DNA from 3 places in the Paludibacterium paludis genome. Region 2 is predicted to be linked to each of the others. Evidence: predicted binding sites of a transcription regulator. Region 2 holds the regulator's gene; each other region holds the start of a gene.
What was found. Region 2 encodes FNR, which switches genes on or off when oxygen is low (the NO sensors DNR and NnrR bind a similar motif). Its sites were predicted from a motif close to TTGATNNNNATCAA; they were not measured.
Positions count from the first base shown of each region.

Region 1 (2,199 bases), 1.7 Mb from region 2:
GTGGAAATACTCGTGGCTGATCAGGCCGAGCAGTTTCAGGTAGCCGTCGGAGATGTCTTTCGCGCCGTGCGCCGGCAGGTCGTCGCGGTGCGCGAACAGCGCCGTCGAGGCCCGGTGCTCCAGTCCGCCATAGAGATCCTTGCCGGCGAACAGCATGAATACGTAACGGTCGAAGGGGGCCGGTTCGCCGAAGAAACGGATCTGCCATTCACAGATTTTCTTGACATCGCGCGCCAGCCGCTTGAGGTCGGCCGAGAAGCGGCCGGACACGACGAACTCGTGCGGAACGCCGCAGGCCTTGAAGGTGACGCGTTCGAAAAGACCCATTTCCACCGGATGGTCGATCAGCTCGTCATAGTTGGCGGCGCGGTAGCGGCCGAAGGCGGTTTTCTTTTTGACGTCGACGGCGGGCAGAGCGGTCGCCACGCGCCAGTCGGCGTAGTCCTCGCCCTCGGGCGGTTGAATCTCGACCTCGCAGGGGCTGTTCTCGTAGCCCTCTGCCATCAGGAAGACGCTGGTGCCGTTGAAAAAGCCGCGTTGCGCGTCAAGCCAGGCGCCGCGCACGGACAGATCGAAGGCGTAGACCTGGTAGGTCAGCACCAGGGGGCCCTTCACCGGCGCCGCTTGCCAGGTGTGCTTGTCGAGTTTTTCCAGCGCGACGGGTTTGCCGCCGGAACGCGCGGCCAGTTTCACGATATGGCGCGAGAACTCGCGAATCATGTAGCTGCCGGGAATCCACGCGGGAAGCTGAAACACCTGGCCCTTTTTGGCCGGTTCCCTGACCGTTAGGGTAATTTCGTACAGGTGGGCTTCGGGCGACACCGGGTGGATACGATAATGAACAGGAACATTCATGTCGGGCTTACCTGATTGCGCATAAAAGCTATGATTCTAGCATCTGTTGTGAATGACGGTAGAGAGATATGGCGAGTTGATCCACGTCAAGGGTCGGGTCGGACATGACAATATAATCCACACAGGTGGTGCGGTCGTTTATTTCGACGGCATCCGCTCTGATTCGCTCCGGACGCTTTAGCCGACAGCCCGCAAGACCGCTTATGCAGTGGCCTGCACTGGGTAATTGATTTAGAATACGGCGTTGAATATACGGGGTAATAGCGCGACGTCGGGAGCACGGCCAAGGCGACACAAGATCGCCATGCGACGTGTTCAGGGCTCAAACGCTTGATTTATCTCAAGTTCGTAATGCTGGTGGCTGCCTCCTCTTTCCTTTCCGTGCAAATGGGGTGAAAAAGGCGGTTTTCAAGCTGCTCGGTTTTATCGTTCTGAGTTTGCAACCTTGGAGAAAACCTTAAATGGAAACGCAATCCACTTATAACTATAAGGTGGTGCGCCAGTTTGCCGTGATGACCGTGGTTTGGGGCATCGTCGGCATGCTGGTGGGCGTCATTATTGCGGCCCAGCTGGTGTGGCCCGAGCTCAATTTCGGGCCCTGGTTCCACTTTGGCCGCTTGCGCCCGCTGCACACGAACGCAGTGATCTTCGCCTTTGGCGGTTGCGGTCTGTTCGCCACGTCGTACTATGTGGTGCAACGGACCTGTAACGTCCGACTCATCTCCGACAAACTGGCCGCCTTCACCTTCTGGGGATGGCAACTGGTCATCGTGCTCGCCGCCGTCACGTTCCCGCTGGGGTACACGTTCGGCAAGGAGTACGCCGAGCTTGAATGGCCGATCAAGGTACTGATCACCATCATCTGGGTTGTGTATGCCATTGTGTTCTTCGGGACCATCGCGATCCGCAAGGTCAAGCACATCTATGTCGCGAACTGGTTCTACGGCGCCTTCATCCTGGCCGTTGCCCTGCTGCACGTCGTCAACAGCGCCTTCATCCCGGTGAGCCTGACCAAGTCCTACGCGGTCTACTCCGGCGCCGTCGACGCCATGGTGCAATGGTGGTACGGCCACAACGCCGTGGGCTTCTTCCTGACCGCCGCGTTCCTTGGCATGATGTATTACTTCGTGCCCAAGCAGGCCGGCCGTCCGATCTACTCGTACCGCCTGTCCGTGGTGCACTTCTGGGCGCTGATCTTCACCTATATGTGGGCCGGTCCGCACCACCTGCACTACACCGCCCTGCCTGACTGGACCCAGTCCGTCGGCATGGTGTTCTCCCTGATCCTGCTGGCGCCTAGCTGGGGCGGCATGATCAACGGCATCATGACCCTGTCGGGCGCCT
Region 1 covers NZ_CP069161.1:3,275,326-3,277,524, reverse strand. Annotated here, with positions in the region: gene JNO50_RS15085 (M61 family metallopeptidase) at 1-855, opposite strand, end outside; gene ccoN (cytochrome-c oxidase, cbb3-type subunit I) at 1,317-2,199, shown strand, end outside.
Region 1: JNO50_RS15085 (M61 family metallopeptidase) is a predicted target of FNR. The motif match lies at 932-945, and genes of this name have one in related genera.

Region 2 (2,199 bases):
TCCAGCGTGGCCATCACGGAATCGAGCGTCTGCAGCGGCAGGCCATAGATCAGATCGACGCTCACCGAGCGGAATCCTGCTTCGCGCGCGGCCTCGATCACTTCCAGCGTTTCGGCTTCGCTCTGTACCCGGTTCACCGCCTGCTGCACGGCCGGATCGAAGTCCTGGATACCGACACTCATGCGGTTAAAGCCCAGACGCGCCAGCTCGAACACGGTATCGCGGCCGACCTTGCGCGGATCGATTTCGATCGAATACTCGCCTTCGGGCAGGAATTCGAAACGTGTCTTGAGCAAGGTCATCAACCGTTCCAGTTGTGCATCCGACAGGAACGTCGGCGTTCCACCACCGAAATGCAACTGAATGACTTTCTCCCGTTTGCCCAGCGCGGCGACAACCGCATCCACCTCTTTTTCCAGATAATCGAGGTAGGTATCCGCCTTTGACTTGTCTTTGGTGATGATCTTGTTGCAACCGCAGTAGTAGCAGACAGTGTTGCAAAAAGGTAAATGAGCATATAATGATATTGCCCGATTGCTTTGACCCAGTTGATGCTGGCCCAACCAGCGCAGATAATCGTCGGGGCCAAACGCGGCGGTGAAGCGGTCAGCCGTGGGATACGAGGTGTAGCGCGGTCCGGAGCAATCCAGACGCTCAATAAGCTCGCGATCGAATTCGCAGCTGTCCGGAAAAAACGGGTGGGTGGGTGTCATGGCGGTCCTGAACTGGAAAAACCTGTGGTGGACTGGTAAATTTGTAGAAAACGGATAAAATCCGCTTTGACAAGCGTCAAGCTTATTTACAAGGTTGCTGAAATACAGCATGAACGACCAAACGTTGATCCCGCTCCATACTCTCAAGGTAAGCTGCTCCAACTGCAGTCTGCGAGAATTGTGTCTGCCCGTCGGACTTAACCGCGAAGAGCTCGCCCAGCTCGACGCCGTCATCCGCCAGAGTCGCCGCCTCAAGCGCGGGGAGTTCCTGTTCCGCAGCGGCGAGAACTTCAAGTCCCTGTACGCCATCCGCACCGGTTTCTTCAAGACCTGTGTATCGAGCCAGGATGGTCGCGAACAGGTGACCGGCTTCCTGATGTCCGGCGAACTGATGGGTCTTGACGGCATATCCTCCAGCGTTCACGGCTGCGACGCGATCGCCCTGGAGGACAGCGAAGTCTGCGAGCTGCCCTTCTCCCGCATGGAGAGTCTCGGCCGCGACATCCCCAGCCTGCAGCACCATTTCTTCCGGTTGATGAGCCGCGAGATCGTTCGCGACCAGAACGTCATGCTGCTTCTTGGCAACATGAAGGCGGAAGAACGGCTGGCCGCCTTCCTGCTCAACCTTTCCCAGCGCCTGTCCAGCCGCGGCTTCGCCGCCAACGACTTCGTGCTGCGCATGAGCCGCGAGGAAATCGGCAGCTTCCTTGGCCTCAAGCTCGAAACGGTCAGCCGCACCCTGTCGAAATTCCAGCAGCAAGGCTGGATCACCGTCGACCACAAGCACATCCAGCTGGTGCTGCCGGAGCAGCTCAAGGAGCTGATCTCGGGCTGCGTACACGCCAACGGTCAGTAAGCGTCACGGGCGGGGTCCGCTCCGCCCGTACAGCTCGGCCAGCCGTTTCGCATCCGGCCAGCCTTCCGGCACCACGAATCCCCTGGAGACCTCTCTCCACGTTCCATTGTCTTCCATGATTTCGGCGACCATCGCCACACGATCGGCCCCCTGCAGCCGCGCGGCCAGCTCTCCCGCATCAAGACTTGCGGCTTGCCCGCCCCGCCAGGGCGACAGCCAGCGGCTCCGGTCAAGAATCACCCAGCGCGCCGCGGCGCCCCGGCAAGGCAAGGACTCGGCGCCTTGCCGCCACCAGCCGCCCAGCGTTCCCTCAGGATCCCCACCGCCGGCCCCGGCGAACAGCCCCCCCACCAGGCGCGCCGCGCTGCGGCATCCGGCAAACCCGTCAGGCAAGGCGCGCGCGCCCTCCGGCAGAGTCGGCAACGCCAATTGACGCTTCATCGCCAGGGTCTTGAGCTGCATGCCATCGCCAAGACTCGCGCCGACGCATTCCAGTGGTGACTCACCAAGCTTCAGATAGAATTTGCAGGCAAGCTCCAGATGCCATGGCTCGCCATCGAGCCAGAGCAGAAAATCGAACTCGCCGATCGTCATTCCGTTACCGCGCCGCACCTGTACGTTGCGGGCGGC
Region 2 covers NZ_CP069161.1:891,194-893,392, reverse strand. Annotated here, with positions in the region: gene hemN (oxygen-independent coproporphyrinogen III oxidase) at 1-713, opposite strand, end outside; gene fnr (fumarate/nitrate reduction transcriptional regulator Fnr) at 823-1,569, shown strand; gene JNO50_RS03950 (DUF1853 family protein) at 1,573-2,199, opposite strand, start outside.

Region 3 (2,199 bases), 1.2 Mb from region 2:
ACGGTGAAACTGACCGCCATGATCAGAAGGCTCAACCATCCGCCTGTTGCCAGAACGACATGCGCGTCGCGCAGTGTTAGCAGCGGCAAGGGCCAGCCCGCGCCCAGTACGCCGGTCATGGCGATGCCGAGACCCGCGGCGGCGATCAAGCCCGCGAGCGCGCCTGCGATGCCTTTCGTGGTGACATCCCGCGCCGGGCTTCGTGCCAGCAACCCGAGACAATAGGCCGCGCAGATGGGCAGCGCCAGGCCAAGGCAGAGGCCCGCAAGGCGGAACAGGGCGGGGGAGAAACCGAGCAGAAAGGCCGAGCACAGCGCCGTCGTGCCCGCTTGCAGGGGCCAGAACACCAGGTGGAACAGCATCGCGGGCCGCCGGTAGGCGACACCCGAGACAACGGCGAGTATCTGCAGCAGGGCGCCGAGCATGACGTTGCCGAGTACGCCGAGCGCCAGCATGTGCGTGACGGCGAGCGCGATGGGGTGGTATGGCGTCGCACCGTCCGCCGGCATGAACAGCAGTGTGGCGCCCGTGGCCATGAGCCAAACGGGTGCCACCAGAAAAAATGGCAGCGGCAAGCGCAACGGCGGCGCACTGTCATAAGACAGCCAGGCTTGCATCAGGGTTTTTCCAGATGAAGTGTCACGCCGCCATCGCCCGACAGATCGAAGCGATAGCGCATTCCCCGCTCCTCCAGCAGCGGCAGGAGCGGGCTCGGGAAATGGGGCAGGGTATAAGCGGCCGTGTCGCCGGAAACCATGGTGTCGGCCCGGTCCAGAATGATCTCCATCGGCTCGGGAGGGGGCAGATGGCGCAAATCAATGCTCATGCCGGGCCTCCCAGTCACTGATCAGCGCGTCAAGCCCGGTGACATGCTGCTGGCACATCGGGTAGAGAATGTTTTCTTCCTTCATGTTGTGCTGCTGCATGAGGATCAAGAGCGTCCCGCCGTGCCCCAGATAGACGTCAGCCGTTCGGGCGTCAAGGGCGCGGGACATGTCATGCAGGAGCTCGCGCATCTGGGCGTGTTCGTTTCGCATGACCATGGTCGGCCCATGTCGCATGCCGGTGGCCTGTTCGAACGCGGGGAACAGGCATTCTTCTTCCAGCACGAAGTGACGTTCCATATCGTCGCGGAAAGCGGCGAACGCCGATTCGGCCCCTTCCCAGTCCTGCTGGCGGGCCGTTGTCTCCGCGAGGGCGAAAAGTTCATCGCATTCACGGTGTTGCTGCAGCAGCGTGTGCTGGGCGGTCATGGGGAAGCTCCTGTCAGATGGGTAATGGCGGTGAGTGTGACGGTCGGGGAGGCCGGCGGGAATGATATGGATCAAGGCTTTCCGGATGGCGGGCGTCGGCCGGCTTTCAAACCCGGCGGCGTCATGGTAGGCTGCCGCCATGAATCCGTTTGTCCGTCTGGTGTGCGTGGTTGTCCTTGCCGCGTTCGCGCTGTTCGCGCGGGGGGGCGAGGGGCATGTTTCGCCGCATGGCGGACCTGCGACCTCGCACGTGTCCGATTCCGCGCATGCCGATTTCGATGACTGCTGCGATGCCGGTGCTCCGTGTCCGTCCGGCCCGGCTCACGAAAGAAGCGGCAACTGCGACGGCTTGTGCGCGTATGTCTGTGCTCCGGTCTTGCCGGCTCTTCCGGTCTGGAACCCTGCCACCCTTGCCGGGGGCATCATCTTCGCCGTGCCCCGTTCGGACGAAATGGCGGGCATCGACCACGCTCCTCCGCATCGCCCCCCTTCAATGGTTTGAAACGTTTCGAGCCCGCCACATATGGCGCGGCTGAGTGCTCCGTTTTTACCTGCCGATCGATTTATTGAAAGAGGGCTGTCATGTCCGTATTGCGTCTTTTCCTGTCCGCCGCGGTACTGTCCGTTTCCAGTTCCGTCGCCTTTGCCGCGATTCCCGCCACCGTTTACAAAAGCCCGACCTGCGGATGCTGCGAGGCGTATATCGCGTATCTCAACCAGCATGGTTTCAAGGTCAGGGCCATCAACAGCGATGATATGAACGGCATCAAGAAACGGTTGGGCGTAACGCCCGGCATGGGCAGTTGCCATACCGTAGAGATTGCAGGTTATGCGGTTGAAGGACATGTTCCTGTCGCGGCAATCAGGAAACTGTTGGTCTCCCGGCCGAAAGTGACCGGTATTGCCGTGCCCGGCATGCCGCAAAATTCGCCTGGCATGGGGGTCG
Region 3 covers NZ_CP069161.1:2,112,489-2,114,687, forward strand. Annotated here, with positions in the region: gene JNO50_RS09550 (hypothetical protein) at 1-617, opposite strand, end outside; gene JNO50_RS09555 (DUF2249 domain-containing protein) at 617-826, opposite strand; gene JNO50_RS09560 (hemerythrin domain-containing protein) at 816-1,253, opposite strand; gene JNO50_RS09565 (hypothetical protein) at 1,393-1,755, shown strand; gene JNO50_RS09570 (DUF411 domain-containing protein) at 1,836-2,199, shown strand, end outside.
Region 3: JNO50_RS09560 (hemerythrin domain-containing protein) is a predicted target of FNR. The motif match lies at 1,315-1,328, and genes of this name have one in related genera.